4 regions of the Rahnella sp. Larv3_ips genome follow, and region 2 is predicted to be linked to each of the others. Evidence: predicted binding sites of a transcription regulator. Region 2 holds the regulator's gene; each other region holds the start of a gene.
What was found. Region 2 encodes CRP, which controls carbon source genes, mostly activating them, when cyclic AMP is high. Its sites were predicted from a motif close to ATGTGANNNNNNTCACAT; they were not measured.
Positions count from the first base shown of each region.

Region 1: the regulator CRP is predicted to act here: its motif matches at 1,374-1,391, upstream of yrbN (protein YrbN).
Region 3: the regulator CRP is predicted to act here: its motif matches at 1,170-1,187, upstream of garD (galactarate dehydratase).
Region 4: the regulator CRP is predicted to act here: its motif matches at 1,027-1,044, upstream of ED901_RS02825 (DeoR family transcriptional regulator).

Region 1 covers NZ_MJIB01000008.1:157,389-159,595, forward strand. Annotated here, with positions in the region: gene ED901_RS14000 (DEAD/DEAH family ATP-dependent RNA helicase) at 1-1,297, opposite strand, end outside; gene yrbN (protein YrbN) at 1,287-1,367, opposite strand; gene nlpI (lipoprotein NlpI) at 1,483-2,207, opposite strand, start outside.
Region 2 covers NZ_MJIB01000021.1:667,806-670,012, forward strand. Annotated here, with positions in the region: gene ED901_RS22545 (YccS/YhfK family putative transporter) at 1-886, opposite strand, end outside; gene crp (cAMP-activated global transcriptional regulator CRP) at 948-1,580, opposite strand; gene ED901_RS22555 (OsmC family protein) at 1,943-2,207, shown strand, end outside.
Region 3 covers NZ_MJIB01000011.1:139,903-142,109, reverse strand. Annotated here, with positions in the region: gene garD (galactarate dehydratase) at 1-966, opposite strand, end outside; gene ED901_RS15535 (MFS transporter) at 1,505-2,207, shown strand, end outside.
Region 4 covers NZ_MJIB01000004.1:74,594-76,800, reverse strand. Annotated here, with positions in the region: gene tsgA (MFS transporter TsgA) at 1-697, shown strand, start outside; gene ED901_RS02825 (DeoR family transcriptional regulator) at 767-1,000, opposite strand; gene moeA (molybdopterin molybdotransferase MoeA) at 1,246-2,207, shown strand, end outside.

The sequences.
Region 1 (2,207 bases), on a different contig from region 2:
CGCCCTGTGCCATTTTCAGCAGTGCAGCAGCCAGCGTTTCGATGTCCAGCTCTTCTGCAGGTTGCAGTTTAGCCAGCAATGCGCGGTACTGATCCAGATCGCTGCTTTCCAGTTGTTGCTGAACTTTTGCTGCGAACTTAGCAAGACGACGCTCGCCCAGGACATCAGCAGTAGGAATTTCAACTTCTGGAATGGTCAGCTTCATGGTGCGTTCAATGTTACGCAACAGGCGACGTTCACGGTTTTCGACGAACAGTAATGCACGACCAGCACGGCCTGCACGACCGGTACGACCGATACGGTGAACGTAAGACTCAGAGTCCATCGGGATGTCATAGTTAACAACCAGGCTGATACGTTCTACATCCAGACCACGTGCTGCCACGTCGGTTGCGATAAGAATGTCCAGACGGCCATCTTTCAGACGCTCCAGGGTTTGCTCGCGCAGCGCCTGGTTCATGTCGCCGTTCAGTGCAGCGCTGCTGTAGCCGCTACGTTCCAGAGCTTCGGCCACTTCAAGGGTCGCGCTCTTAGTACGAACGAAGATGATGGCTGCATCAAAGTCTTCTGCTTCCAGGAAACGCACCAGTGCTTCGTTTTTACGCAGGCCGTGTACAGTCCAGTAGCTCTGGCTGATGTCCGGACGGGTAGTCACGCTTGACTGGATACGTACTTCCTGTGGATCTTTCATGAAGCGACGCGTAATGCGACGAATCGCTTCTGGCATGGTTGCAGAGAACAACGCGGTCTGATGTTCAGCCGGGATCTGCGCCATGATAGTTTCAACGTCTTCGATGAAGCCCATACGCAGCATTTCATCAGCTTCGTCCAGCACCAGACCGCTCAGGTTAGAGAGGTTCAGGGTGCCGCGTTTCAGGTGGTCCAGCAGGCGGCCCGGGGTACCCACAACAACTTGTGGACCTTGACGCAGTGCGCGCAGCTGAACGTCATAGCGCTGGCCGCCGTAAAGGGCAACCACATTCACGCCATGCATATGTTTAGAGAAATCGGTCATTGCTTCAGCAACCTGAACCGCCAGTTCGCGGGTCGGAGCCAGAACAAGAATTTGTGGTGCTTTCAGTGAAGCATCAATGTTGTGCAGCAAAGGTAAAGAGAATGCAGCAGTTTTACCGGAACCGGTCTGCGCCATACCCAGAACGTCGCGGCCACTCAGCAGGTGAGGAATACACTCAGCCTGGATTGGTGAAGGTTTTTCGTAGCCCAAATCAGTCAGGGCAGAAATGATCGGAGCAGACAGCCCCAGGTCAGCAAAAGAGGTTTCAAGCTCAGTAGTCATGTACACGTGCCTCATTAATAATGGCAGCCAGTCTACATAACTCGTCGAGAAAATTTTCAGTCATTTTCATTGAAAAGTGTGAACCGGCTCAAATTAGATTATAAAACGAACAAAGCAACCCTCGCCCGTTAAGGCGCTTAAAAATGGTAAAAACCATGATTAATCAGGCTGATTGGTGTCGTCAGCTATTGCTGGTCCGATTCTGATAGGTCGTCTTGCTCTTGGCCCAAAAGCGCCAATTCCAACAATGCATAGCGGTGCTCAACAAAGTTGTGAACGTTGTTAGCTACCGTCAGTTTGAACAGTGCCGCAGCGCTGTTCTTGTCCCCCAGACTTAGGTAGTGCTTACCTAAATAGAAGTCAGTTTCACTGAGATGCTCAGCGAGCGAAGTGTTATCCGTTGCTTCTGCCTTGAGGCGTTCCATCAGCGTAGATTCGCTGATTTTGCCCAGGTAGAATTCGACGATATTCCATCCCCATTGCCCTCTGTCCGCTTTGTCATAACGCTGTTGAAGCGCTACGTCGGCATCCTTTGGATTGATTTCTCGCTCCGCAAGATAAAGCCATAATGAACGGAAGGGATCATTTGGATCGTCTCGATAAAACGCCTGCAGATCATCCTGCGCTAACGAGAATCGGCCACCGTAATACAGGGCGATACCTCGGTTCAAACGCGCGTAGTTGTAAGTTGGATCAAGCTCTAGTACAGAATCAAACGCTTCATAGGCAGCATCGAAATTGCCTGCCTGCGTTAGGTAAATCCCCAGGTAGTTAAAAACTTCTGGCATATCAGGACGAACAGACAGCGCTTGTGAAAAATCATTACGCGCCAGTGCTCTTAGCCCGAGACTATCATACAGCACACCGCGCTCATATAATAGCTGTGCTCTCTCATCATCGGTTAATGACC
Region 2 (2,207 bases):
AACGCCCGGAAAGACGGTGGTAAAGAATATCGTCAGCAATCACCCGCAGACGGGCTGAAATCACCTGAGCATTACGGCGGATCACCGCTTCCGCATGGCTCTCTTCCACCAGCTTTTGCACTTCTTCCGGCTGATGCAGGCTGACGGTAATGTGCTCCTGCAAATCCAGCGCCACCTGAAAACGCTGAAACAGCCGCTTGTAGTGATGATGATGTCCGTGCTGCGGCAGCATGTGCAGCTGCTGATAAAGCAGGGCGATAAGATCGATGACCTGTTGCTGGCGCTTGAGCAGCGGCGGCAACGCGGTTTCAGGGTCGGTATGCTGCGTCAGCAGGCTGTATTTGGCTTCGAAATAATCCGCCAGTTGCAAATACAGCTGACTGAGGGTTTCGCGCATCGGTTGTTCTTTTGATATGCGAAACCACGCCCAGTTAAACAGGCCGTACCAGGCGGTGCCTGCGGCAAACAGCGCGGGTGCCTGCCACATCGGCCTGACGCCCACCATGCTGAGGGTAAAGATGGTCGCTACCAATGCACCGGGCAACAGACGCGCATGGAGCGGGCTGATTTCGCCGGTGACGCCAAGTAATAATGCCAGCGACAGCATGATCAGCGGCAGCGGGAGGTGCCACCCGGTCAGCATCACTTGCAGCAGAATGCTGCCCAGCGCAAACAGAGCACCACCAATAATGAGACGTTTAAAAAAGCGTTTGTGGGGAGTATCAAGACCGGCGACGTTACAGCAGGCAGGGCAGAGGGAAAACAACAGGCCCATTTGCAGATTCCCAAACAGCCAGCAGATGCCGACCGGCAGACATAACACCAGCGTCTGACGCAGTGCATAGTTCACTTCGGGATGATAAAACAGCCTTCGCCATAGCGTCATGGATGAAGCTTAGCCCATAAAAAAGGCGCGACAGTAAGCTGTCGCGCCTTTTTTTGAGGGATTAACGTGTGCCGTAAACGACAATCGTTTTACCGTGTGCGGAGATCAGGCTCTGATCTTCCAGCATCTTGAGAATGCGGCCGACGGTTTCACGGGAGCAACCGACGATCTGACCGATTTCCTGGCGGGTAATTTTAATCTGCATCCCGTCCGGGTGGGTCATGGCATCTGGCTGTTTGGCCAGATTCAATAAGGTCTGAGCGATACGGCCCGTTACGTCGAGGAAAGCAAGGTTACCGACTTTCTCTGACGTCATTTGCAGACGGTTTGCCATCTGCGCGGAGAGGCGCATCAAAATGTCCGGGTTAACCTGAATCAGCTGGCGGAATTTTTTATAAGAAATTTCAGCCACTTCGCAGGCAGTTTTAGCACGTACCCAGGCACTGCGTTCCTGACCTTCTTCGAAGAGTCCCAGCTCGCCGATGAAGTCACCTTGGTTAAGGTAGGAAAGTATCATCTCTTTGCCTTCTTCATCTTTAATCAGGACGGCAACCGACCCTTTCACGATGTAGTACAGCGTTTCGGCTTTTTCACCCTGGTGAATCAGCGTACTTTTAGAAGGATACTTATGTATATGACAGTGAGACAGGAACCATTCAAGTGTCGGGTCTGTTTGTGGCTTGCCGAGAACCATTTGCTATTATCCTCTGTTATTATCGCTGCCCAAAATCACAGGGCTCAGAGTTCCCTGTACGGCGTCTGAATATTAATGCGCCCTATCAGCATGTAACTCACCAGAAATGCTGCAAGCGGATGTCGGAGTGAAACAGCCTGTTAATTGCTGTTATCACCTTGGGTTCTGTTCTTAAACCGCGAAAACCGTCACCGCAATTTACTGGAAAGTATGTTTCGGCTTTGTTTGTAACACAGGTTTGCAATGCTGTCTTGTGTTGTCTCGCTTCAGCATGATGGCGATCGGGTTACGTTGCCAGTTTTTAGGTGAAAGGGTACTCTGGGGTGAAAATTTGATGAATAAGAACGCCAGGAGATAAGCAAATGCACGCACGCGTAAAATGGGTGGAAGGTCTGACGTTTTTAGGTGAATCCGCGTCGGGTCATCAGGTTTTAATGGACGGGAATGCCGGTGATAAAGCACCGAGCCCGATGGAAATGTTGCTGATGTCCGCGGGTGGCTGTAGCGCGATCGACGTGGTGTCGATTTTGCAAAAAGGCCGCAGCGATGTCCGTGACTGTGAAGTGAAACTGACGTCAGAACGTCGCGAAGAAGCACCGCGTTTGTTCACACACATCAATCTGCACT
Region 3 (2,207 bases), on a different contig from region 2:
CACTTCAGAGAACATCACCGTGCCGCCGCAGCGAACCAGCAGATCCGAGGCAAAGCCCACGGCAGGATTGGCGGTCACGCCGGAGAAAGCGTCGCTGCCGCCACACTGCATGCCGACCACCAGGTCAGAGGCCGGACAGGTTTCGCGCTGACGACGGTTCAGCCGTTCCAGATGGAACTGCGCGACGGTCAGGATATCGTCAACCATTGACTGAAAGCCGACGTGCTGCTCATCCTGCAAACGGACGATATGGGTATCGTCGAGGGAAATAGCCTGCACGTCCGGCGTGCCTTCCAGCAGGCGTTCAGGTTGTAATTTCTCACAACCTAAGCCGACCACCATGACTTCGCCGCCAAAGTTCGGGTTCAGTGCCAGATTGTGAATGGTGCGGATCGGGACGACCGCTGCCGGTGCGTTGATCGCCACGCCACATCCGTACAGATGATTCAGCGCCACCACGCCATCGACGTTAGGGAATTTGGGCAGTAAATCACGCTCGATGATTTTTACTACGTAATCCACCACCCCCGCCACACAGTGAACGCTGGTGGTAATGCCGAGCAGATTTTTAGTGCCTACGCTGCCGTCTTCGTTGCGGTAGCCTTCAAACGTGAAGCCTTCCAGCGGCGGCAACGCAGGGGGAACCCGGGTAGCCAGCGGCAGGCTGTTCAGTTCAGGGGCGACCGGCAGTTCGACCAGGGATTCGTCTATCCAGCCGCCCTGGGCGATTTCCCGCACGGCATAACCAATCACTTCACCATAACGAATAATATCGCCGCCTTTGGCAATGGTTTGCAAAGCAACTTTATGGCCCTGAGGAATATGCTCAATTAATTCCAGACCATTTGAAAATCGGGTGCCGGCTTTTAAGCCGTTATCATTCACAATAATGGCAACGTTATCGTTTTCATGAACTTTAATGAAAAGTGCGTCGGTTGCATGCTCTTTATCTTTATTACGTGACATAACTGTCTCCGCGTTTATTAAACATCCCGAAAAAAGAACCTTCGGTTAATTCTCTGAATTCGTAGCGTACAAATGTTGCGTTTTGTCTTTTCGGCAATACAGGGTATGCATCCATTATAAAACAGCTGTCCGGGAACCTCATTGTGCAACTGACCAGCTTTTCACCCGCTGAACGTCATTCTGTGTGGCAGGTGACAGAATAAATGTGATGAATATCACCCTTTGATCTGTGCGGCTTCAGCCGCCGCGTGAACTGTGATTATCCTCCCACAATGATGTGTGAATGCAAAAGAATAGTCGTTTTCAACCGGCGTATTCTTGTGCGAATGCACAGTGTTATTTGAGGCATCGTTTTTTATACTGTGTTGGCCCTCTGAAGGTAGCGTTCAAAGCAATACAGGTAAATTTCAGACATAAATAAATAATTATGAAATGTCTGTCTCATATAAAGGAAAACCGCAGGCGAAAAGTAAAAACGTTATTTCGATAACTGTAATTTCTCTGCGAATGATTCCGTAATAGTAAAATGAGGGTCACCATGAGCGTTCAATCCCAGTCCCGAGTGCTGGCGCAAAGTAAGACGCGAACACATATTCGCTATTATATTTTGCTGATTATATTTCTTATCACGGCGGTGAATTATGCCGACCGTGCAACGCTTTCCATTGCCGGTACCGAGGTCGCGCGTGAGCTGGGCCTGGATGCCGCTGATATGGGGCAAATCTTCGCGGCGTTTGGCTGGGCGTATCTGATCATGCAGTTGCCTGGTGGCTGGCTGCTGGACAAATTTGGTTCCAAAAAAGTCTACACCTACAGCCTGTTTTTCTGGTCACTGTTCACACTGTTACAAGGTTTTGTGGGCTGGTTCCCGCTGGCGTACGGCGCGCTGACGCTGTTCATACTGCGCTTTATGCTCGGTTTCTCCGAAGCGCCTTCCTTCCCGGCCAACGCCCGTATCGTGGCGGCCTGGTTCCCGACGAAAGAACGCGGAACGGCTTCGGCGATTTTTAACTCCGCTCAGTATTTCTCGCTCGCGCTGTTCTCTCCGCTGCTCGGCTGGCTGACCTACGCCTGGGGCTGGGAACATGTCTTTATCGTGATGGGGGTGATCGGTTTTGTGCTGACGCTGGTGTGGATCAAATTTATCCACAACCCGCCGGAACACCCTGGCATATCGAAAAGCGAGCTGGAATTTATTAAAGAAGGCGGCGCGGTGGTCGACATCGACCACAAGAAAGCCG
Region 4 (2,207 bases), on a different contig from region 2:
GTACGGCGTAATGGCGGTGCTGAGTCTGGCGATGATTGTGTTGTGCGTCGGGCAAAAATTCCCGTCGATTCCGCAGGTCGCGGATAGCAAGCCAGGGTCTGAAAGCCAGCAACACCACTGGGGCGTTTCCGTGTGGGTGCTGTGTTTCGCACTGTTTGCTTTCCTGCTGGCGGAACCGATTTTCACCATGTGGCTGCCAAGCTGGCTCAAAGAGCATTTCGGCATGGCGGCAGACAGCGCGGCGTTTTACATCACGACTTACTGGACGGTGAAATCCATCGGCCTGTTTGTGAATCAGTTTACGGTGCGCTTTGTGAAGTTGCGGACTTACCTGCTGCTTTCCGCCATCGTGGGTCTGGCCTGTCTGGCCACTGCGGCGAACAGCGCAAACCCGACGCTTATCCTGATTTGCGCCGGTCTGTTCGGATTCTGCAACTCCGGGCTGTTCTCCGGCATCATGAGTTACGGCAGCCTGCAGGTGAAGAATTCTCCGCCAACGCTGACGTCTGCCCTGCTGACTATCGGCACGATAGGCACGCTGATTTTCTCCACGCTGTCGTCGCTGGTGTACAGCCGTTACGGTTTGTTCTGGGCGCTGAATACCGCCACTCTCGCCTACGTATGCCTGCTGGCCGCGTTGATTATTGCCTCGGTGAGCAGCAAGGCCGAAGCGCTGGAGCAGCAATCCGCGCATTGAGATGAAAACCGACGCATAAAAAAGGGAAGGCATTGAATTGCCTTCCCTTTTCTTATTGTCACTGCCCGATCACATCTGAGGACAGCGCTGCAAACTGTTGAGCCAGGATGTCTGAGGCTGTGCGACCAGACGGCGTGCACGTCCGTGACGACGCAGGATCAGACCTTTATCCTGCATTTCACTGAGATCGCGGCGAATGGTTTCGAGACTCACATCCAGCGATTGTGCCAGTTCGCTTACCTGTAACACTTCATGCTGTTCGACCAGCTGAAGGATGGCCTGATGGCGATTTTTTTTAAGCACCGGTTATTCCTGTTTGTATGACAGTTGTGTGACGGATGTCACAAATAACGGTAAACATCATACCTGCGTTACATTGTTAATTTTGGGATCGATCTCAATTTTTCGAAAATACCCTCAAAGTTTTTCCGCCTGCCGCGATTTTTGGTTCGTCCCGATTCTCTGTCATACTGTGCGCATGCTTTTATAACCGCCCGGCTCCGGCGCAGACACCCGCACCACCGGGACGGTATCACTGAGGAATTTTTATGGAATTCAATACCGCCGGTTTGATCTCACTCCAGGAAGCGCTGGATAAAATGCGCGCTCATGTGCCGCCAAAGCACGCACAAGACGCCGAATCAGTTGCTCTGAATATGGCCGCTGGCCGCATTACCGCCGCGCCGGTACGTTCTCCGGTGTTCGTGCCTCCTTTTGATAATGCGGCGATGGACGGTTATGCCGTCCGCTGTGGCGATCTGCACGACGACGCCGTGTTACCGGTTGCGGGCAAAGCCTTCGCGGGTGCGCCCTTCCACGGTGAATGGCCTGCCGGGACCTGTATCCGCATCATGACCGGCGCGCCGGTCCCCCAAGGTGCCGACGCTGTGGTCATGCAGGAACAAGCGGAGGTGACCGATGCGGGCGTGCGTTTCACCCACACAGCGGAGAACGGCCTGAATATCCGCCTGACGGGCGACGACATCAAACAAGGCGACAGCGTGTTGCCGCAGGGCGTACGTCTGGGTGCGGCGGAATTGCCGCTGCTGGCATCGCTCGGCGTCACGCACGTTGAAGTCTGGAAGCCCCTCAACGTTGCCGTTTTCTCCACGGGCGACGAACTGCAACCGGTGGGGACGCCATTGCAGGAAGGGCAAATTTACGACACCAACCGTTTTGCCGTACGCCTGATGCTGGAACAACTGGGATGCAACGTGCTGGATCTGGGCATCATCCGCGATGATCCGCAGGCGCTGCGTAACGCCTTTGAAGAAGCCAATGCCTTCGCCGATCTGGTGATTTCCAGCGGCGGTGTCTCGGTCGGAGAAGCGGATTACACCCGGCAAATGCTGGATGAACTGGGCGAGATTGGTTTCTGGAAACTGGCCATGAAACCCGGCAAACCTTTCGCTTTCGGCAAACTGAAAAACAGCTGGTTCTGCGGTCTGCCGGGGAATCCGGTGTCTGCGGCGCTGACGTTTTATCAACTGGTGCAGCCGTTTATTGCGCA